Regions from separate parts of the Parageobacillus sp. VR-IP genome, predicted to be linked through region 1. Evidence: predicted binding sites of a transcription regulator. Region 1 holds the regulator's gene; each other region holds the start of a gene.
What was found. The regulator Rex, encoded in region 1, represses fermentation and respiration genes when NADH is low (regulators of the CRP and FNR family bind a similar motif). The targets are predictions, from matches to a motif close to TTGTGAAATATTTCACAA.

Region 1 (5,739 bases):
ATTCCACTAATAATAGATCCAGTTTTTGTTTCATTTCCTCGTTCTCTTTTGTCAGCTGTTGCACTTTTTCATGATCTTGGTAAATGTCAGGATCGCATAATTGTTCTTCCACGTGCGCAATTTGTTGTTCTAATTCGCCAATTTCCGCTTCGATTTCTTCAATGCGGCGCTTGCGCTGCCGCTCTAGTTTTTTTGCTTCTTTTTCTTGTTCATAATTCAATTTTTTCGTTGATTCTCCACCAGGAAGGTTCGCATTGGTTTGCCGCTGCTCCGCAGCAGCGAGACGTTCGAGTTCCAGCATTTCTTCTTTTTTGGCGATATAGTAGTCATAGTCACCTAAATATTCGGTAATTCCATCACTAGAAAGTTCGTATATTTTCGTGGCGATGCGATTGATAAAGTAGCGGTCATGAGAGACGAATAAAATCGTTCCAGGGTATTCAATTAAGGCGTTCTCGAGCACCTCTTTGCTGTCTAAATCAAGATGGTTGGTCGGTTCGTCTAAAACAAGGAAGTTCGCTTTTTGCATCATCAATTTGGCAAGCGCCAGTCTTGCTTTTTCCCCGCCGCTTAGCTCCGATACGTGCTTTAGCACATCATCCCCAGAGAATAAGAAGTTTCCGAGCACGGTGCGGATTTCTTTTTCCGTTTTGTCAGGGAATTCATCCCAAAGTTCATCGAGCACGCGCTTATTTGAGGACAAGTCGGCCTGGTTTTGGTCATAGTAGCCGATTTGTACGTTCGAGCCGTAGCGGAAATGCCCTGCTTGTAGCGGGAGTTTATTGACAATCGCTTTTAGCAACGTGGATTTGCCGATTCCGTTCGGTCCAATCAAAGCGACGCTTTCCCCGCGCGTGATGCGAAAGCGGACATTGCGAAAAATTAGCTGATCCGCATCGTATCCCACTGCGACATCTTCAGCGATTAACACGTCATTGCCGCTTTGCCGCTCGATTTCGAAGGAAAACGAAGCAGCCTTTTCGTCCCCGATCGGCTTCTCCATTCTTTCCATTTTTTCGAGCCGTTTTCTTCTGCTTTGCGCGCGCTTGGTTGTCGAAGCGCGGGCAATATTGCGCTGAATAAAATCTTGCAGCTTTGCAATTTCTTCTTGCTGTTTTTCATATAGTTTTCGTTCCCGTTCGTATTCCTCCGCCCGTTGCTCCAGGTAACGGCTGTAATTGCCGCTATACCGCTTTAATGTTGCACGTGACAGTTCGTATACTTGGGTGACTACTTTGTCGAGAAAATAGCGGTCATGCGATACAATTAAAATAGCGCCAGGATACGTTTGTAAATATTGCTCCAACCATGTTAATGTTTCGAGGTCTAAATGGTTGGTCGGCTCGTCCAAAATAAGCAAATCGGGCTTCATTAACAGCAATTTTCCGAGCGCCAGCCGCGTTCGTTGTCCGCCGCTTAGCGATTGGACAGGAGTCGTCATATAATCGTACTTAGAAAACTGCAAACCGTGTAAAATGGAGCGAATATCAGCTTCGTATTGGTAACCACCTTGTTCTTTATAGCGCTCTTGCAACGCGTCATAGTCTTTTAATAGTTTTTCATAACGGGAAACGTCTGCAAGCAGATTGGGATCGCCCATTTGCATTTCCATCGCTCGCAATTGCTTCTCCATCACCTTTAACGGGGCGAATACCGTCATCATTTCTTCCCAAATCGACAACGAAGAGTGAAGCCCGCTGTCTTGGGCAAGATAGCCGATTGTTACTTCTTTTGGTTTAATAATCTCCCCGCTATCGTAAGACATTTCACCGGCAATGATCTTTAATAGGGTCGATTTCCCGGCTCCGTTTCTCCCAACAAGAGCAATACGGTCTTTTGATTGTATTTCTAATTTTATATTCGATAAAATAAGGTCAGCGCCAAAATATTTTGTCAGTTGGTTAACTTGTAAAATGATCATTGTTTTTCACCTCTCGTTTGACAATAATAGTGTAGCGTAAGTGACTTTCTTATCGCAATAAAACGATAAAAGACAGATGACGAAAAATAGTGTATAGTTTATAAGTGGAGGAGATTATGTTGTCATCATTTACCCATTTCAACGAACAAGGCCGGGCAAAAATGGTCGATATTACGAACAAAGAGGATACGGTTCGCATAGCGGTCGCGCAAACAAGTGTGACAGTAAATAAGGAAATTTATGAAAAAATGACAAACCACACGATCGAAAAAGGGGATGTGCTTGCCGTTGCGCAAGTGGCAGGTATTATGGCAGCGAAAAAAACAGCCGATCTCATTCCAATGTGCCATCCGCTTATGCTAAAAGGTGTCGACATTCAGTTTGCCTGGCATGTCGAAGAAGAAAAAGCGTTGTATCAATTGTTGATTACCGTAACGGTGAAAACGAAGGGAAGCACGGGGGTGGAGATGGAAGCGCTAACGGCAGCCTCTGTATGTGCGCTGACAGTATATGATATGTGTAAGTCGTTAGATAAAGGAATGGTTATTGGCCCAACCTATTTGGTAGAGAAAAAAGGTGGAAAGTCAGGACATTATCAACGCGAAAAAAGAAGTGCTGGGGGATTCATCAATGAGCAATGAACAGCCAAAAATTCCGCAAGCAACGGCCAAACGTTTGCCGTTATATTATCGTTTTTTAAAAAATTTACACGCTTCTGGGAAACAACGCGTTTCTTCTGCCGAACTGAGCGAGGCGGTCAAAGTCGATCCTGCGACGATCCGCCGCGATTTTTCCTATTTTGGCGCGCTTGGCAAAAAGGGATACGGATATAATGTCAACTATTTGCTGTCATTTTTCCGGAAAACGCTCGATCAAGATGAGGTAACGGAAGTCGCACTATTTGGAGTCGGGAACTTAGGCACCGCATTTTTAAATTATAATTTTTCGAAAAACAATAATACGAAAATTGTGATGGCATTTGACGTAGATGAAAGGAAAGTCGGTACAGAAGTCGGCGGGGTGCCTGTCTATCATTTGGATGAATTGGAAGACCGTCTTCACGAGGGGATTCCAGTAGCAATTTTAACGGTGCCAGCCCATGTTGCTCAGTGGATTACCGACCGTCTTGTCCAAAGAGGAATTAAAGGAATTTTAAATTTTACACCAGCGCGCTTGAACGTACCCAAGCATATTCGCGTCCATCATATTGACTTAGCGGTCGAATTGCAGTCGCTCGTTTATTTTTTGAAAAACTACCCGCTTGAATAAAAGGAGAGAATAAAACGTGAAATATTTATTAATCGTGCTTGTCATCTTATTATTGTTTGGAACAAAAAAACTTCCAGAATTGGGCAAGTCGCTCGGTCAATCGCTCCGCGAATTTAAGGATGCGACGAAAGGATTAGCCGATGAGGATGAAAAAAAAGCCGACCAATGATGAGTTAGGATGGTTGACATATGAACGATAAAGAAATGTCGGTGTATGAGCACCTAGGAGAGTTGCGAAAACGGCTTATCATTGTTCTTGTTTTTTTTGGCATTGCTTTGATAGGAAGCTTCTTTTTTGTAGAACCGGTCATTTTATATTTGCAGCGGACGGATGAAGCAAAAGAATTGACGATGAATGCGTTTCGTTTGACAGATCCGATCAAAATTTATTTTCAGTTTGCTTTTGTCATTGCCTTTGTTCTTACTGCTCCGGTTTTGCTTTATCAACTTTGGGCGTTTGTCAGTCCGGGATTGTATGAAAAAGAGCGAAAGGTCACTTTAAGTTATATCCCTATTTCGATTGTTCTCTTTTTCGCTGGCGTTAGTTTTGCGTATTTTGTTTTATTTCCGTTTGTCGTTCGTTTTATGCAAAATTTGGCGGAACGCCTGGGCATTCATCAAGTCATCGGCATTAATGAATATTTTGAATTTTTGCTTCAGCTCATCTTGCCGTTTGGCATTGTCTTTCAGCTGCCGGTAGTAGTGATGTTTTTCACAAGACTTGGTTTGATTACACCAATGTTATTGATCAAAATACGAAAATATGCTTATTTGGCCTTGCTGATTGTAGCTGCGGTCATTACGCCGCCGGATGTATTATCGCAAGTCATCGTGATGATTCCGCTTTCGATTTTATATGAGGCAAGCATTTGGATTTCTAAGATGGCTTACCGCAAAGTGCTATTGGCGCAACAGGAACAAGAAAACCTCCCGTGAAATCAAACGGGAGGTTTATTGCGAAAGTGGAGTGCGAATAGACGTATTGCTGCTCCAAAATCAAGCGTAGCCAGGATGGCAAGGAAGATCGTGAAAAAGTTCCAAATCGTATCTTTTGCACTTTGAATGGACAAGTAAGTAAATAGCACTCCCATCAGAAAATAGAAAAAACCAAATTGTAATGGCGTCCCTTTCATTGTTTAAAAGCCCCCAATAATGAGTTGTATCTGCTCTGTCTGCCGCATTATTTTTTCAATTTCATCAGCAAACAATGTTTGTATGACGACCACGAACGTATTCATGGTAACATGGGCGAAAATCGGAACGAAAATGCGTCCCGTTTTCGCATAAAGAAAGGCAAACGTAAATCCCATTGCTGCGTACAAGAGCAGGTGTTCAAGTTCCATATGGACGATGGCGAATAAAAGCGAACTAACTAGCGCGGAAATGAAGAAGTTGTATTTTTGATATAGCGTTCCAAAAATAATTTTACGAAAAATTATTTCTTCTAAAATCGGACCGATAATGGAAGTCACGACCATTAATAAAGGGGTGACTTGAATGATTTCAACAATTCGTTTTGTGTTTTCCGAGCCTGGTTCGATACCAAGCAAGCGCCATTCAACATTAGCGGCAAGGCTTTGGGCAAAGAGCGACAAAAAGACGCCGCTGATCGCCCACATCCAAGCGACGGGCAAAGAAACGCGATGACGAGTATGCCGTTGTTTTATATCCTCACGCAAGAAAAAGATAATAATAAAAAACGCAATAGCAAAGCTAATGACCGCCCAATAGCCAGAGGCGAGCTTTGCGGCAACGAGTTTATTTTCGACATGTTTTCCCACGCCGAGAAAGCGCAAAAGCGGAACTCCTACAATACCAGACAGTTGCATGATGATATACGTAATAATGACATACCAATATTGTCGTTTCAAGGAAACTAACCCCTTTGCCAACAAAATAGTGATACTTCCCGTATTTTAGCACATCTTTTGCAAAAATATAAAAAAATTGATTGCCGCCGTTTATCGATCATGGAAATGTGAAATACTTGAAAAGGGTATAGAAGGAGTAAAGAAAAGCGGTTATTTTTTTTATTTCCTACTTGCAAAAAAAGGAGAAGTTCATTAATATTATAAGTGTGTTAGCACTCGATTAAGATGAGTGCTAATAAGAACGGCGAAAATTATTGTTAAGGAGGTTGTTTTCCGTGTTAAAGCCATTAGGTGATCGCGTTGTCATTGAAGTGATTGAAACGGAAGAAAAAACTGCAAGCGGTATCGTATTGCCAGACACTGCGAAAGAAAAACCACAAGAAGGCAAAGTAGTTGCTGTTGGCAAAGGACGTGTGCTTGACAGCGGTGAGCGTGTAGCTCCGGAAGTAGAAGTTGGCGATCGCGTTATTTTCTCGAAATATGCTGGAACAGAAGTAAAATATGACGGCAAGGAATATTTAATCTTGCGTGAAAGCGACATTTTGGCTGTTATTGGCTAATATACAGCATTTATAACATAGATATGTACAAAATACTTAACTAAAATACTTAACGATTCCATTTTATAAGGAGGTAACGGGGTATGGCAAAAGAAATTAAATTCAGCGAAGAAGCTCG
Region 2 (5,739 bases), on a different contig from region 1:
CCGCGGCTATCGACATAAGCGTATAAAACTTACGCCCCATTTTTTCTCCCCCCGTATTTATTGATTTATTACACTTTCAGAGTACCGAGTTCATTCGTTCTCCCTAGTGATTTGTATCACGAATCATCACCAATGTTTGAATTGTTTGTGAAATAGTGAGCAATATTGCTTATATTTACGGTAACAATTATTTCCGTAGAGAAAATGATAAATAGAGTCACGGCCTGGTTTCGTTCCGTAACATCGGAAAAACATTTCACTATGCTGAATCAGGAAGGAAATGCTTCTCAAAAACAAAAAGCGGACCGCTGCAAACGATCCGCTGTTTCATCACCGTTACGATATATATGGATTTGCCGGTTCGCCCACTTTTTTGCCAAAAACCGTACGGTTAAGTAGGAAACAAATAAGGGCGAATAAGCTGAGAAGAATAAATCCAAGCACATAAGAGTCTGTGATATCTTTCACAATCCCCATTAAAATCGGTGGGAAAAAGCCGCCAAGCCCGCCCCATGCGCCAACGATACCGGTGACGGCACCTGTTTCCGCCGGGAACAACTGCGGGACAAGCTTAAAGACAGCGCCGTTCCCTAATCCAGCCATAATTGCGATAAACAAACATGCCGCTGTCATCACGATGATATTTTCCATTCCAAATGCAATGACAAGCGCTCCAATCGTAATTCCGGCATAGACGAAATTCAATACCCGTTCGGCACCGATTTTATCGCCAAGGTTTCCGCCAATCGGTCTTGCCAGTGTCGCAATAACAGTGAAACCAGCAGCGCGAAGCCCGGCATCCACCGGAGTTAAACCATATAAATCAATGAGCAGCGATGGCAAATAAATGCCGAATGCGACGAATGCACCAAATGTAACGAAATAAAAGAGAGATAACGTCCACGTATGTTTATACTTCAACACCGATAACGAATCAAGCATCGTTTTTTGCTGCTTAGGCTTTGGCATATCCGGAGTAAAGAACCAAACAAGAAGGAGCATGATGACAACTGGGATAATCATTCCCCAAAACGCCCATTTCACTCCAAACGCTGCCGCGATCGAAGGAACCGAAAAGCTTGCCACCGCTGTTCCAATATTGCCCATCGCGTTAATGCCGAGCGCTGTTCCTTGCTTTTCTGGCGGTGTTAAGCGCGATACGAACGTAACAGAAATGGCAAACGACGTCCCTGCCATTCCGATGAAGAACGCCCAAAACATTAACATGGCAAACGAATTAGCAAAACCCGCTCCAATTAGCGGAATAATCAAAAACAATAACAACAGCGAAAACAATCGTCTACCACCAATCCGATCCGTCCAAATTCCAAGCGGAATGCGCATGATAGAACCAAGCAGCACCGGAATCGCAACTAAAATGCTTTTTTGTGTCGATGTTAGTCCGTACATTTCTTGGAATGTATTCGCCAGCGGAGAAAATACAGCCCATACGGCAAACGCAAACGTCATCGCCAATGTTGTAATCGGTAAAAGTGCTTTTTGCTTATTCATCCAAAAATCCTCCTTTTTGACCACATCTATATAACTAACACATCTATATAACTAAATTTATCTGCTTTTGTGTCCATCATACGGAAATGAAAAAAGAATGTTTGTGAAATTTATCACATTTTTTCGTAGTGTCACATAATTGTAAAAAGTGGATTTCCATCTTTATTATTTCTTGTTTATTTATAAACACGTCTAGAAAACCATTTCCATAAATGCGTAAATAAAAACTGGCTCCCTAATAAAAGAGAGCCAGTAAAGATTATGATTAAGATAAGCGCTTTCCTTTTTGCCGCAATGCTTTTGGAATGTATACGCAATACGGTTCACTTTCTAAGTAATCGCCGGTAACAGCATACGCTCGCGAGCGTGAGCCGCCGCAAACGTAGCGGAATTCGCATACGCCACATTTTCCTTTATATTTATCAGGGTTACGCAAGTCTTGGAAAATTGGCGAATTCCGATAAATTTCCGCGAGAGGCGTTTCACGGACGTTTCCGGCTTTTACCGGAAGCAGTCCGCTCGGGTAGACATCGCCAATATGAGAAATAAAAACAAATCCATTGCCGTCGTTGACTCCTTTTGGCGCACGGCCAAGACCGTCGACTTGTCCAGTCAGTCCTTTCATCAGCACGTCTTCATAGCGGATTCCGTCGCCGGTTATTTGATTTTCCCGCATTTTCGCTTGCAAAACAACACGACGGTAATGCTGCCCTGCCGTTGTTTTTATGTCAAATGGGACGCGCTTGCTTGTTTCATAAAGCCAGCGAAACACTTTTTCATGCTCTACCGGGGAAATCATGTCCGATTCTTTTCCCCGCCCGGTTGGTACAAGGAAAAAGACGCTCCACAGCACACATTTTAGTTTTTCAATCAACTCTACCATTTCATCAAGGACATGAACATTGTAACGGGAAATAACGGTGTTAATTTGCACTGGGATATCAAGCTCATGCAAATATTCAATCACCTTGATCGTTAAATCGAAGGAGCCAGGCGTTCCGCGAAAATGATCATGAATTTCCGCGTTTGGCCCGTCCAAACTAATCGCCCAACGGGAAAGGCCGATTTCCTTCGCCTTGCGAATCGCCTCTTTTGTCACGTTTGGCGTTGCACTTGGCGTCATCGAGACACGCAAGCCTTTGTCAATCGCATATTTTGCAAGATCATATATATCCGGACGCATGAGCGGATCTCCGCCGGTAAACACGAGAAGCGGCTGATCCATCTCATATATATCATCAATTAACTTTTTCCCTTCTTCAAATGTCAATTCGCGTGGATCGCGATGATATTGCGCCTCGGCCCGGCAATGAAGACATTTTAACTGACATGCTCTTGTTAATTCCCAAATCACAATAAACGGATTTTCGTTAAAGTCTCTCACTATGTTCCCCCTCCTCGCTTTCATTGTACTGCATGGGAGGAAACACTCATGTGACATATATCACAAAGCGATTTATGTCACAATATCGTCACACTCATTCGGTTTATTTACATTGCGAAACACGACCTCATTTTCCCAAAAATCTTGCTCCGTCACATAACGAACATGACAACGATGAAGCAACGACTTCATCCTGTTATCCTTTGCTTGCAGCAGCTTTTTGATTTGCCCGAATGTCCGTCGATGATACATGCCAACTAACGGTTGAATTCGGCCAAAATGCGCACATATAATCGCATCAAACTCCTCGTTCGCATATTTAGCAAGTTTTACCGCTACTTCTGGCCGCATATACGGCATATCGCACGGAAGCACAAATATCCATTCCGCTTCGCTTTTTTTCATAACCGTATAGATTCCCGCCAGCGGTCCTTGACCACGATACCGTTCATCATCCATAATCACTTTTTCCACTGTCTTTTGTCGAAAACAATCTATTAGTGAAGGATGGCTAACAATATAAATATCCTCAACCACTGTGCGTAACGCTTCTACAGCAATTTCAAAAAAATATTTTCCGCTAAACTTGGCAAACGCTTTCGGGCTGCCAAAACGCCGTGACTGCCCTCCTGCAAGGACAACCCCTGTCATTCCTTTCACCGTCTGTCCCCTTTCTCCAACTCTCTGTTTCACTGTATCATGAAGGCAGCGAAAAGAAAAGATTCCCGTAATTTTTCGGGAATCTTTTTTAAAAATCTTATTTATTTTTTACCGATTGCGACTCGCCAAATTTCCGGACCTTCTTCTAAGTATTCCCAAGTAAATTGATCTGGGCGCTCCATCATAAACTGATAATGCAGCGGGCGCGGATCATGATCGTTTGTTAATTCCATCACTTCACCTGGTTTCAAGCTATCAAATAAGCGAAAGATCGCAGGATGTCTTTCACGCGGTTCATAATCAGGCGCATGAATTTTTGCAGCAAATTGACTCATAATTGTTGCCTCCTTTATAGTATAATGAATTATATATACATCATAATCGTTTTTGTCGTTTGTCGTAGTGATGAACATCACAACTTATGAATGATAATTTTCAATCGTTTATGAAAGGAGAAATGATGTTGGAAGAGCTTGTTGGCTTTTGTTCGCAGTGCGGCAAACCAATACATTGTTTGCATGGGTTTTTAAACGGCATCATTAGCGATGAAAAAGAAACGTTGTATTGTTTTCAATGCTACGAAGAAAAAGAAGAAGCAAAGAAGAGTTAACAACGAACAAGATAGAAAGCGCTATCATACAAAGATAAAAAAGAATCACAGCAATTTGTGCTGTGATTCTTTTTTATTTATTCTTCTTTCGTTAAATCGACCACCGGAAGCGCCTCTTCCTCGCCGTGTGTCGGTTTACGCAAATGGAATAGCGCTTTGACGCTGAACACCATAATTACAATGACACCTATTAAGAAAATCGTATCCGGAACAGCACGGAGCGTAAGCAAGGTTTGTACAAGATCCTGTTGTAAAAATGCCGGAGAACGCGATGCCCAATAGCCATGTTCAAACGCTTCTTTCATTTGCAGAATACCGATTGGCAATAGCGTCACTGCAATCATCCCTGCAAGCCCGATATTGAGCATCCAGCATGCGAATTTTAACCATTTATCGTTCCATGCTTCCGGCTTGACGATATTGCGCAGTGAATACAGCAACACCGCAATGCCGAACATGCCGTATACTCCCATCATTGATCCATGGCCGTGAGTCGGCGTTAAAAATTGTCCGTGTTCGAAGTAGCTGACTGCTGGCAAGTTAATTAAGAATCCGAGCACACCCGCGCCGACTAAGTTCCAGATCGCTGTAGAAATCAAAAACCAAAACGTTGACTTATAAGGGAAGTTAGCCCCGCCATCACGCATCATTTTGTATTGTTCATATGCTTCTAAAATAAGCAATGTAAGCGGAATGACTTCAAGCGCCGAGAAGACGGCACCAAGCGCAATCCATATTTCCGGCGCACCGTTGTAATAGTAGTGGTGACCGATACCAATGACCCCGCTGCCAAGCAAGATCGTAAATTGGAAATATAACGCTCTTACTGTAGAATTTTTTGTGACAAGTTTCATTTGCACTAACAAAAAGCCGATCACAACAACCGCAAACACTTCAAAAATTCCTTCTACCCACAAGTGGATGATCCACCAGCGCCAGTAATCGGCCATCGTAAAGTTTGTGTCCGGTTTCATAAAGAACGCAAAGATGTAAAAGAACGGCACCGCAATCGCCGAGTAGAACAATAAGTGAATCAATCCGCCTTTATCGCTTTCTTTCTTTAATCCGCTCTTAATGCCGCGGAAGACGATAAACAGCCAAATAAGCATACCTACTACTAAGATAATTTGCCAAATGCGGCCAAGCTCAATGTATTCCCATCCTTGGTTACCAAGCAAGAACCAGTTGTTTCCTAAATATCCTTTCACACCGAGCCATTGTCCGATCATGCTGCCGCCGACAAGAACAACGAGGGCCCAGAACAAAATGTCAACGAGAAGCCCTTGTTTTTTCGGCTCATGTCCGCCAACAAGCGGTGCGATAAAAATCCCCATGCCAAGCCATGATGTCGCAATCCAGAAAATCGCTAATTGTAAATGGTAGCCTTTCGCAATGTTAAATGGCAATAAATCATGAATCCATTTGATGCCGAAAAAGCTGTCTGGCTCTACATAATAATGGGCAAGCAACGCGCCAAACATCGATTGAACGAAAAACAGCACGGCTACGATCGTAAAGTATTTTCCTGATTTCACTTGCGAAGGAGTTAATGGCTGCTTACGCAAATCGATAA
Region 3 (5,739 bases), on a different contig from region 1:
AACATCCAACTTACTAATCAAGAACTGGCCAACTTTTGCGGCACATCGCGCGAGGTGGTTAACCGCTTGTTAAGCGAATTACGCAAAAAAGGGGTCATTTCCATAAAAAAAGGAAAAATCAAGGTGCTAAATCTTCGCTATTTACGAGAAGAAATCGCTTGCGAAGGCTGCCCGCCGGAACTATGCAGCATCGATTAAGAAAACCGAAAGGCGCTTGATCAACGACAATACGCTATTAAAAAACGAGGTGCGTCAACAGGCGCACCTCGTTTTTATGAGTAAAAAACCATCATGGCAATAAGAAAATAAGCAGCGTTGGCGATTTCTAATATTCCTAGCTTCATAATCGGGAGCGATTTTCCGTATAAATAATCACTTTTGCTTTTGCTGATTTTTCATTGCTCTTATCCTCCACTTACCGGTGGAATAAAGGCGACAATATCGCCAGGCTGAAGTGTTTGCTCATCGCCGGCATATTCCTCATTGACCGCGACCATCACTTGTTCTAGGCTAATACGGTAACGTTGCTTCACTTCTTCCTTTAATTCTTTTACCGTTTTTGGAACATGCGGCAAGATGACGCGTTCTTCACCGACCGCCTCCTGCAAGTGGGCGAAAAAAAGCAATGTAATCATCGCAAATCCTCCTCTTCCGGTCTCCCTGTCGGGTACGCTTTTGTCTCCAATTGATTGCCGACCCATTCCGTGCCATCTTCCCAATGCTCTTTTTTCCAAATTGGAACAATTTGTTTAATGCGCTCAATTGCGTAACGATTCGCCGCGTATGCATCGTTTCGATGCGGCGACGATACAGCGATGACGACTGCGGTCTCACCGATATCGAGCCGGCCGATCCGATGGGTAATGGCGACTTTTGCTTCCGGCCACTTTTCACGGATCTCTTCTCCGATTTGCCTTAACATTTTTTCTGCCATCGATACATACGCCTCATATTGTAAAAACAACGTCCGTTTTCCCTTCGTCCATTCGCGCACCGTGCCAATGAATGTGGTCACCGCGCCGGCTTCCGGACGCATCACTTTTTGGATCACTTCTTCCAAAGAAATCGGCTTGTCCGTAATGACAAAAAGACGTTCATTCATTCGTGTTTTTTCACCTCATTCATCAACCAACGTAAATAACTTTCTTCATCGTCAATAGAAAATAAAGGATAGGAAAAAAAGGGTGGCTGCGAAAAAGGTTGCCACGTAATGACGGCAATAATGTTCGAAAGCTGGGAAAGCGAATCCCAGTCCTTTTCGTTTCGTACCATTACTACTTTTGGATATCGTTCGCTTTTGTAGCCCTCAACAAGGACCAAATCAAGCGGCAACAGCTGATAGAACGATAAAATTTGCGCGAGCGACCATGATGACTGCCGGGCGTAAAGCTGCAGCAATCCGTCTCCTTCCACCGACACACAAACCGCCCCCGCCCGTTCGTGGCGCTCTGAGTCGGTATCCGCATATCGTCTTTCCGGTTCGCCGCCATGCCCATGATGTTTGATCGTTCCAACACGGTACCCTTCAGAAGACGCGATTTTTACCCATTTTTCAATCAGCGTCGTTTTGCCGCTGTTTTTATAGCCGACTACCTGCCAGACGTTCATACGTCGCTTCCCTCTTCATCTTCTAGCAGCCACACCTCAACGGCATCGCCTTTGGCAAACCCGCGCGTTCCTCCTGGAAGCACCATCAGGGCGTTCGCTCTCGCCAATGATGTGACAATATTCGATTTATCCATGCCAACCGGTGCCACCGTTAACCGTCCGTCTTCGAGCGCTACGTAACTTCTGACAAAGCGGGTGAACGGATTTGGCTTTGGAAAGTCGGCCATCAACATAGCCGTTGCTTTTTTCAAATACGGTTTCGTGGAAAATAGACGCGTCCGCACAACAGGGCGCACAAACAGTTCATAGCCGACATAGCAGGCGGATGGGTTGCCCGATAGCCCAAACAATAGCTTGCCGTCAAGATGCGCAACCGTCGTCACGCTGCCCGGGCGCATCGCCACTTTATTGAACAGCACTTCAGCGCCGAGACGTTTATAAATGATCGGCAAATAATCATAATCCCCGACAGAGACGCCTCCTGTTGTAATCAACATATCCACTCGATCGAGCGCGGATTGGATCGCGGCAAAACAAGTATCCAGATCGTCCATTAATTTGCCGAAATAAATCGGCTCCGCGCCGCTGCGGACCACTTGCGCTTGAATCATATAGGCGTTGCTGTTGCGGATTTTTCCCGGTACGAGCGGGTCGGATACATCCAAAAGCTCGCTGCCTGTCGCAAAAATGCCGATGCGCGGCTTGCGCGCCACTTTTACCTTGGCATATCCAAATGTCGCTAATAGCGCCTGTACGCCGGGGTTGATCCGCGTGCCTTTTGGAACAAGAGCATCGCCCTTTTTCGCATCCTCCCCTTGAAACGAAATATTATCTCCCGGACGAAACGGCCGTTTGATCGACATATACGTTTTGCCATCCCGTTCATATTGTTTGGCTAGCTCCAACATGACAACCGCGTCGCATCCAGCGGGAATTTGCGCTCCTGTCATGATGCGCACCGCCTGAAACGGTTCCACCGCTTTTGTCGCCACCTGTCCCGCACCAATCGTTTCAATCACTTCAAATTCGACCGGGTTGTCCAGCTTCGCCTGCGCGGAGTCCACAGCGCGGATGGCAAAACCGTCATATGGGGAGCGGTCAAACGGCGGAACGTCATGATCGGCGCGCAATTCTTCAGCCAAATACCGACCGTATGCTTCCTCAAGCCGAACCGTTTCCGCTTCCCCTTCCCCCGCATATTTCATGACCCTTTCGATCGCTTCCGTTACCGGAATCGGAGTTCGCTTTTCCACCATGCTTTTCTCTCCCTTTCTCATTTAATGGCTGTCCACGATATCCATTATTTTACTTTTTTACATTTAGAAGAGCAAGCAAACTGCCAAAGAAAGCAAGTTTTTATTGGTTCATCCGCACTGTTGATGATCGGAAGTTTCGCGTGAAGATTTACTTAATGCATTGACATTATGTCGATTTTCGCTTTCCAACTGTTCAGCCTTCAACAGCCGAAACATCCCCCATCCCTTCTTTCCTATTTTCATTGTACGGAAACGAAACAAAGCTAGTCGTGATGTTCATCACATTTATCCGTTTCATTTCTTTTCTAACACAATTTGTTCAAAATTTCTTCCCTTATGTGATGTACATCACGACATGCAAAAAAGAAAAGAAATATGCTTAAGTTGTAACGATTGATATAAGATGGAGGTATCAGCCATGGAAAAATGGTTTACAGAACAATCGCTCATCGGTGATATCGTAGCACAATTTCCAAAAGCAAGCGATCTTTTCAAGTCATACAAAATTGATTTTTGCTGCGGCGGGCAGCGCCCATTGCAGGAGGCAATAAAAGAGCGCGGTTTGGACGAAAAAGCGATTTTGGAAGAGCTGAACACGCTTTATGCTCAATCGCTCGAAAATGTCGATCGAAACTGGAAGGAAGCTTCTTATCGCGAGCTGATCGATCATATCATTGGAAAACACCATCGTTACTTGGCGGAAGAACTGCCTCAGCTCAGCCCTTACGTCACCAAAGTGCTGCGCGTCCACGGAATGCATCATCCGCATCTTGCGCAAGTTCATAAGCTGTTTAACGAGCTGAAAACCGAACTGGAACAGCATACGGTGAAAGAAGAAACTTACGCTTTTCCGATTATTTTGCAATTTGAAGAAACTCCGACTCCAGAAAACAGAGAAACGATGAAACAAGTGATTCGCGAACTTGTCAATGAACATGACGTTGCTGGCGACATCATCAAAACGATTCGCAAAATTACGAATGACTTTACCCCACCGGAAGATGCATGCGGTACGTACCGCCTTGTCTACAATCGACTAGAAGCACTAGAAGAAGATTTATTTGAACATATCCATTTGGAAAATAACGTGTTATTCCCGCGCGTTCTCGCAGAAGCAGAGCCATCGGCGGAAATGTCTTGATAAACCAAAAACACTGGACCGTTCCACTAGAAGGAAACGGTCCAGTTTGCTTATCCGCCAATATAAGACATTTCAATTTTCTTCCGCATTTTTGCCGTTTGCTCCGTCCGTTCGTCCGAATAGCGGTCTGTCCGCGTGTTCCATGTGGATGCAATCACTTTCTTGATCTCCTCTTTATCCGCTCCAGAACGAAGCTTTTCTTTCAACGAAACGCCGCTTGTCGCAAACAAGCACGTATACAGCTTGCCATCGGCGGAAATGCGCGCCCGGGTGCAGCTGCGGCAAAATGATTCCGTCACCGAGGATATAAACCCGACTTCCACGTTGGTGCCAACATAGCGGTAGCGGCTTGCCACCTCGCCGAAGTAGGCTTTTTCCACAGGTTCAAGTGGATGCATTTGTTGCAAAAGTTCATACATTTCTTTTTTTGTGACGACATGGGAGAAATCCCAGCCATTGGTCGTGCCAACATCCATAAATTCGATAAAGCGAAGCGTAATGCCCCATTCCTTAAAATAAGAAGCCATCGGGATAATTTGCGAGTCGTTCATGCCTTTTTTCACAACCATGTTTACTTTGACGCCGAGCCCGGCTTCCTGCGCCGCTTCAATTCCTTTTAACACCGGCTTGACCCCGACGCCAACGCCGTTCATTTTTTTAAATATATCATCATCCAGCGCATCTAAACTAACATTAACGCGCTTCAGCCCCGCTTCTTTCAAACGTTTTGCCCATTTCACTAAATGAATCCCATTCGTTGTAAGGCCAATATCGCGGATGCCGGGAATGTGTGTCAATCGTTCAATCAAGATATCCAAATCCCGTCTTAGCAGCGGCTCTCCCCCGGTAATGCGAATTTTCTCGACGCCAAGCTCGGCAAAACTTTCAGCAAGCAGCACCATTTCCTCGATCGTTAATAATTCGTCTTCACGCAAAAAACGGAAATTCGGACCGAATATTTCTGCCGGCATGCAATATACGCATCGAAAATTACATTGATCCGTTACCGAAATGCGCAAATCGCGAAGTGGTCGGTTCCAGCGGTCGACAACGGCCTCCGATTCTTTTCTTTCCATCCCGCTTCCCCCTTTCAATGAGATTTAAACGTTGTCGCACACAGCAGCAGAAAAAACGACAAAAGCACCGTGATGGCTACCCATGCCCACGCTAAATTCATTTCTCCTGACTCAATCGCCACATAAATGGCGGTTGCCATCGTTTGCGTTTTTCCGGGAATATTTCCCGCAAACATGAGAGTAGCGCCAAATTCGCCAAGGCTGCGGGCAAACGCCAAAATCGCTCCGGAAATAAGCGCCTTTTTCGCCAACGGAATCGATATATGCCAAAAAACTTGGTATTCATTTGCTCCGTCGATGCGCGCCGCTCCTTCAATCGTTTCATCCACCGCTTCCAATCCGGCCTTGGCCGATTGATACATAAGCGGAAAGGAAACGACCACAGCCGCAATCACCGCTGCGTACCATGTAAACATCACCGGCGCGTGAAACAATGTTTCTATTCCTTTGCCAATCATACCGTTTTTTCCGAATAAAATGATAAGAAAAAAACCGACAACCGATGGTGGCAGCACAAGCGGAAGCATCAGCAATGTTTCAATGATAATTTTTCCTTTAAACCGGCGGCGCGCCATCCACTTAGCCGTGATGATGCCAAGAAGCATAACCATTACTCCAGAAACAAATGCAACCTTTATGGATAACCAAACCGGCCACC
Region 4 (5,739 bases), on a different contig from region 1:
AATAAACTACCGTTAGCTGCGATAATCGCTACTTTCATCAAGAATTCCTCCTCGTTTTTTCTCGATCATAGTTTTTACAAAACAAAATATTTTATTTACATATACATGTATGGGTATATAACCTAGTCTTTATAGTAATCGATTTTTCCATAAATGTCAACTAACAAATATAAAAAATGCCGAGCAGGAAGCCCTACTCGACCTGTTTGTCTTTCAATCCGGCCCAAAACGCGGCAACCACAGACAACGCCACAATAAGAATTGGTGCATACATAATAAGAAATGTTTGCATGTTATGCTCCTCCTATAATTGTCCTTTTACATATTTTTTGTTGAATAAAAACAATCGCATTAACAAATACAGCGATGGAATTAATAACAACAAACCGGCGATAAACGCGATAATAAGCGCGATCGCCATTGTTTGATTCGTAAATCCGTCGTAAATCGTTAAGTATGGGTACAACAAATATGGATAGTGAGAAATGCCGTATGCGTAAAACGCGAACGCATATTGCAGCAGCAAGCTAATAAACGCCCAGCCAAAATGTCTCTTTTTCCAAAGCAAATAAACGGTCAACACGAAAAACAGAAATGATATGGCAAACATCCAAGCAATATTGAACATGTTGCTATAATGCTCCGGATTATGATGCCGCAGCTGATAAATGATGAGGAGCGCCGATAAAATCGTTGGTCCGCTCCAACTTAGCGCATATTTCCGCAGCAATTCGCGCGCCTGCATATCCCCCGTTTCATTAGCGTAATATGTTAGAAATGTAGCGGAAATATAGAGAACGCTCGTAATGCTTAACAACACAATACTCCAAGTAAGCGGACTGATAAACAGCTCTTTATATAATAAAGTGAGTTTTTCCCCGCTTTTCTCCACAAATCCCCCTTCCGAAATCGTCAGCACAATCGATAGTGACGCCGGAATAAACAGCCCCGTTAGCCCGTAGGCAAACAAATACCAATTTCTTTCCGTCCCGCCATACGTATGAAACGCATAATACGACCCGCGGATCGCCAAAAGCACAATGGCAATGCTGGCAGGAACGAGCAAAATCGAGCCGTAATAATAGGCCGTTTTCGGGAAAAAGCCGACGATGCCGACGAAGAAAAAGACGAGAAACACGTTCGTCACTTCCCATATCGGGGAAAGATAGCGCTGGATAATTTTATGTAAAATATGCTTTTTCTTGGCAAAATCGCTGTATGCGCTGAAAAATCCAGCACCAAAGTCAATTGAGGCGACTATAACGTATCCGAACAAAAACAGCCATAAAACAGAAATGCCAACAATCTCCAACGTCATTCCGCCATCACCTCCTGCTGGCTCGAACGTTCCACCAATTCCCGTTTGACCGGGTTTTTGCGGAACATGTTAATCAGCACCGCCGCACTCGCGATTCCTAAAATAAGATACAAGATCGAAAATAAAATGAGCATCGTATCGACATACGCTGACGATGTCGCCGCTTCCGCCGTTTTCATATAACCGCGCAAAATCCACGGCTGCCGGCCGACTTCGGCAAGATACCATCCCGCTTCAATCGCCAGCATCGAAAGTGGACCGGAGGCTACCAACAAACCGAAAAACCATTTTTTCTCGACAAACTTCCACTTAAATATTTTTCCAAGCCAATAAACCGCCGCTACAACGGTGAGAAACACGCCAAGCGTCACCATTAAATCAAATAAATAGTGAATGTAAAGCGGGGGCGTTTCCTCCTTCGGAAATTCGTTTAATCCTTTTACTTCCGCGGCGGGATGATTATGCGCCAAAATGCTTAATGCGTTTGGAATTATCAGCGCATTTTTTATATTGTTGTTTTCATCAAGTGTCCCGAACAAGACAAGCGGCGCATGGGTGCTCGTTTCAAAGTGCCATTCCGCCGCCGCTAATTTTTCCGGCTGGTACTCGGCTAAAAACTTGCCGGATAAATCGCCGACAAGTGCACTTGCAAGTGAAAAAATCAAAGCTGTTTTCATCGTTAAATGTAGTGCTTTTTTGTGATAAATATGGCGGTTGCCTCGCATTAAATGCCAAGCGGCGATGGACGCCAAGACAAAAGCACAAGTCATATAGGCTGTCGCCAAGACGTGCGCCACTTTCGTCGGCGTCGCTGGATTAAACATTGCCACAAGCGGCTCGATATTCGTGATGGCTCCGTTTTTCAATTCAAAACCTTGCGGAGTATTCATAAACGCGTTTACCATCGTAATAAACATTGCCGATGCCGAAGAACCGATGGCAACCGGAATGAGCAGCAACAAATGTTTCTTCTGATTTTCAAATCGATCCCACGTATATAAATAAATGCCAAGGAAAATCGCTTCAAGAAAGAAGGCAAACGTCTCCATAAACAGTGGCAGACTGATGACTTGACCTGCAAGTTGCATAAAGTTCGGCCATAATAACGACAGCTGCAATCCGATCGCCGTTCCCGTCACAACGCCGACGGCTACCGTAACGACGAAGCCGCGCGTCCATCTCCGCGCCAGCAAAATGTAATGTTCATCGTTTTTGCGGATGCCCACCCATTGAGCAATCGCAATCATTAACGGGACGCCGACGCCGATCGTTGCATAAATAATATGGAACGTCAGCGTCAGTTCCGTAAGCACTCGGCTAAACAGAACTGGATCATATTCCCACATCGCAATATCCCCCTTTTATGAAAACAATCTGCCGGCCATCGACAGAAGCATAACCACCGCAACAAGAAAACTAACCATCACAAGCCATTTTTCTTGGCGTTTCCACACATTTTTTCCTCCTTTGATTCCTCTTGCTCTTATTTATTTATTTTGTCAACAATTATAATAAAAAACTTTGACAAGATACCGAGTTTGTGATGTTTTTCACAAATTTATCATGATTAATAGGGTTATAAATGTAAAAATGTTTTATACCATAAAATTTTTTATCCATTATGCTTATGGATCCCAAAAATAAAATGGTTACCACCGATAATGATGATAACCATTTTCTTATGCTTTATACAAAGAAACAAAAAAATAATAACCAAACAACAGTGTGACAAATAACACTAAAAGTGCTAAAAACCAAATAAGAAAACGAGCGGTACGAAATGTTTGTTCATTAATTTGTCTTGCTTTTTGGAAATAGCTAATAGTGGCAAAAACAACCGTACACACTCCCGTTACGACAGACAACGTTCCAATCATTTGCACTGCCATGTTGGATAAAGAATGATGGGACGATTTGATATGCAAGTTAATGATAAGAAATCCAATTCCTGTTATAGCGATAGCCGTTCGAATCCACGCTAAAAACGTACGTTCATTGGCGAGATGCTGTTGAATATATTTGGAATCCTCCGTTGGTGCTTGCGCTTTCTCCTTCATTTCCCACACACCTTTCTTCCGTAAACATTGTTGACAAATAAAAACCCCCTATAGTATACTAACCTTTCCATCAAGCTGTCTACTATAAGGGGATGGGAAGGCAATTATAATCAATCGACATTCCCGATTTGCACTTCGATTGTATAGTGGAACAAATTCCTTTTCTCCTTTCTTGGCCACTGTTGCTGTTTTTTATTGTATACAAACAAATAAAAAAAGCTGCCTTCAAAGCAGCTCTATGTCACACGGATTATATATATTTCCGATGCACTGTTTTTCCATCATACGTAAATAATATAGGCTTCTCTTCCACCACCGTTTCCATATGAACAGGACGCCCCCATAGCTGATAAATATACGGAAGCACTTTTTCTAAATATTTAATGTCTAATTCGATCCCTTCGTACCAATGCTTTAAATATAGTTCGCCATTGCGCATGTAATCTCCGTCATTGACCGTAATGTACGGAAACCCGCCATTGACCCGCATGCTCACGAGCTGATCGCGAACATGCTCCCAGCTTTTATCAACAATTTTATACTCTTTTCCTTGCTTTTGGAATAAATACATATCTTCGCGCATTACTAACTCTTTCGTTAAATAATTGCGCAAAAACGAAATATCGGATTCCAATTCGCGCACTTCGAAAATTTTTTCGCGGCCCGATCCCGGCTTCACCCCACGTTTTTTCATTTCCTCCGTTGGGTTGTTCCAACGCTCTTCAATGTCTTCAAAAATTTTCAATCCTAAATAGTACGGATTAATTCCTGTGCGCGACGGTTGTACAACATTCGCGTTTAATTTCGCAAATTCAATCGCCTCGTCGCTTGTTAAGTCCATTTCCCGCAAAATGCGCTGATGCCAATACGTCGCCCAGCCTTCATTCATGATTTTCGTCTCAAGCTGCGGCCAGAAATAGAGCATTTCTTCGCGCATCATCGTTAAAATATCACGCTGCCAGTCTTCCAATTCACGGCTATACTCCTCAATAAACAACAATACGTCTTTTTCCGGCTGCGGCGGAAACTTCCTGCGCTTTTTGCGCGGAGGCGGAGCTGGGCGATCTTTTTCATCAAGACTCCATAAATCGTCATATGGCGTCGCTCTTTTTGGCGGTTCTTCCTCTTCATATACTTCCGTATCTTCCCACGTCCACGATAGTTTTGGACGAAGCAGTGACGGGTCGATATGTTCTTGAATCGCCAATACCGCATCTAAAAACTTTTCTACTTCCAATTTTCCATATTGATGTTCGTAATGTTTGATTCTCTCGGCGGTCGCTGCCATGCTTTCGACCATATCGCGCTTTGTATTGCTAAAGCGCACATTATTTTTAAAAAAGTCGCTATGCGCCAGCACATGAGCGACAATTAGTTTGTTTTGGATTAACGTATTCGTATCTAACAAAAACGCATAACACGGGTCAGAATTAATCACCAACTCATAAATTTTGCTTAACCCCAAATCGTAATGCAGCTTCATTTTATAAAACTGCTTGCCAAAGCTCCAGTGGGAAAACCTTGTGGGCATGCCATACGCACCAAACGTATAAATAATATCCGCTGGGCAAATTTCATAACGCATCGGATAAAAGTCCAACCCAAATCCTTCGGCAATTTCCGTAATCTCAGCAATCGCCCGTTCCAACTCCTTTAACTCATCTTGTCGCATGCACATCTCCTCCCCTTTTCCTCTTATCACAATGTATGAGAAAACAGGAGTTTTGATACGTATAAGTCCGTTTCATATTTCTATATCTTGCCTCATGGGAAATCCATATTGCCGGTAAATCTGATTTAGATGGAATATACTCCTGGAGACTATGGCGAGGTAGTAAAAGGAAAACAATACAGGGTATATTGCGGTATTTTAGCTGCAGCACGCAAAATGAAAGAGCTAGGCATTATTATTGATACTCGAACAAAACATATATCATTCATTTTCCTTGGATGGACAAAAATGCAATTTCCCTTCAACACATGCATTGTTTTATAATGAACATTAGCGAATAATGAAGCCCTTTCATTTTCTGCTTATTCGCTTTGCTCGCGACTAAATTCATTAAAGCGTGGTGGTACAGTGGAGCATTATTTGCATTATTTTATCAACCATTTTGGCTATATTGGCATCATGATTGTACTTATGTTAGGTATTGTCGGCATGCCCATTCCCGACGAACTTCTGCTCACCTATGTCGGTTACCGCATTTCTGTCGGTTCTCTGTCCTATCCTATTGCTTTTATTTGCAGCTTTTTTGGCGCTACTATCGGTATTTCCATTAGCTACTGCTTAGGAGTCTTATTAGGTTTGCCATTCTTGCGGAAATTTGGCCCAAAAATACATATTACGGAAAAACGAATGGA

Region 2: HT574_RS01090 (DUF2249 domain-containing protein) is a predicted target of Rex. The motif match lies at 3,957-3,974, and genes of this name have one in related genera.
Region 3: ric (iron-sulfur cluster repair di-iron protein) is a predicted target of Rex. The motif match lies at 3,201-3,218, and genes of this name have one in related genera.
Region 4: HT574_RS00295 (cytochrome ubiquinol oxidase subunit I) is a predicted target of Rex. The motif match lies at 2,857-2,874, and genes of this name have one in related genera.

What each region holds. Positions count from the first base shown of each region.
Region 1 is NZ_JABVYQ010000016.1:3,543-9,281, forward strand. Features, by position in the region: gene HT574_RS19370 (ABC-F family ATP-binding cassette domain-containing protein) at 1-1,921, opposite strand, end outside; gene moaC (cyclic pyranopterin monophosphate synthase MoaC) at 2,041-2,562, shown strand; gene HT574_RS19380 (redox-sensing transcriptional repressor Rex) at 2,552-3,190, shown strand; gene HT574_RS19385 (twin-arginine translocase TatA/TatE family subunit) at 3,207-3,359, shown strand; gene tatC (twin-arginine translocase subunit TatC) at 3,380-4,126, shown strand; gene HT574_RS19395 (YdiK family protein) at 4,129-4,323, opposite strand; gene HT574_RS19400 (CPBP family intramembrane glutamic endopeptidase) at 4,327-5,061, opposite strand; gene groES (co-chaperone GroES) at 5,337-5,621, shown strand; gene groL (chaperonin GroEL) at 5,705-5,739, shown strand, end outside.
Region 2 is NZ_JABVYQ010000001.1:191,516-197,254, reverse strand. Features, by position in the region: gene HT574_RS01110 (multicopper oxidase domain-containing protein) at 1-40, opposite strand, end outside; gene HT574_RS01105 (MFS transporter) at 337-1,512, opposite strand; gene HT574_RS01100 (TIGR04053 family radical SAM/SPASM domain-containing protein) at 1,778-2,896, opposite strand; gene HT574_RS01095 (molybdenum cofactor guanylyltransferase) at 2,969-3,556, opposite strand; gene HT574_RS01090 (DUF2249 domain-containing protein) at 3,658-3,891, opposite strand; gene HT574_RS01085 (hypothetical protein) at 4,014-4,166, shown strand; gene HT574_RS01080 (nitric-oxide reductase large subunit) at 4,244-5,739, opposite strand, start outside.
Region 3 is NZ_JABVYQ010000001.1:206,362-212,100, reverse strand. Features, by position in the region: gene HT574_RS01180 (Crp/Fnr family transcriptional regulator) at 1-198, shown strand, start outside; partial or broken gene HT574_RS20625 (YwiC-like family protein) at 273-374, opposite strand; gene moaD (molybdopterin converting factor subunit 1) at 405-635, opposite strand; gene HT574_RS01170 (molybdenum cofactor biosynthesis protein MoaE) at 632-1,102, opposite strand; gene mobB (molybdopterin-guanine dinucleotide biosynthesis protein B) at 1,099-1,608, opposite strand; gene HT574_RS01160 (molybdopterin molybdotransferase MoeA) at 1,605-2,864, opposite strand; gene ric (iron-sulfur cluster repair di-iron protein) at 3,283-4,005, shown strand; gene moaA (GTP 3',8-cyclase MoaA) at 4,056-5,081, opposite strand; gene modB (molybdate ABC transporter permease subunit) at 5,096-5,739, opposite strand, start outside.
Region 4 is NZ_JABVYQ010000001.1:33,617-39,355, reverse strand. Features, by position in the region: gene HT574_RS00305 (DsrE/DsrF/DrsH-like family protein) at 1-38, opposite strand, end outside; gene cydS (cytochrome bd oxidase small subunit CydS family protein) at 194-292, opposite strand; gene HT574_RS00300 (cytochrome d ubiquinol oxidase subunit II) at 305-1,318, opposite strand; gene HT574_RS00295 (cytochrome ubiquinol oxidase subunit I) at 1,315-2,664, opposite strand; gene HT574_RS00290 (YidH family protein) at 2,998-3,375, opposite strand; gene HT574_RS00285 (SpoVR family protein) at 3,626-5,047, opposite strand; gene HT574_RS00280 (DedA family protein) at 5,456-5,739, shown strand, end outside.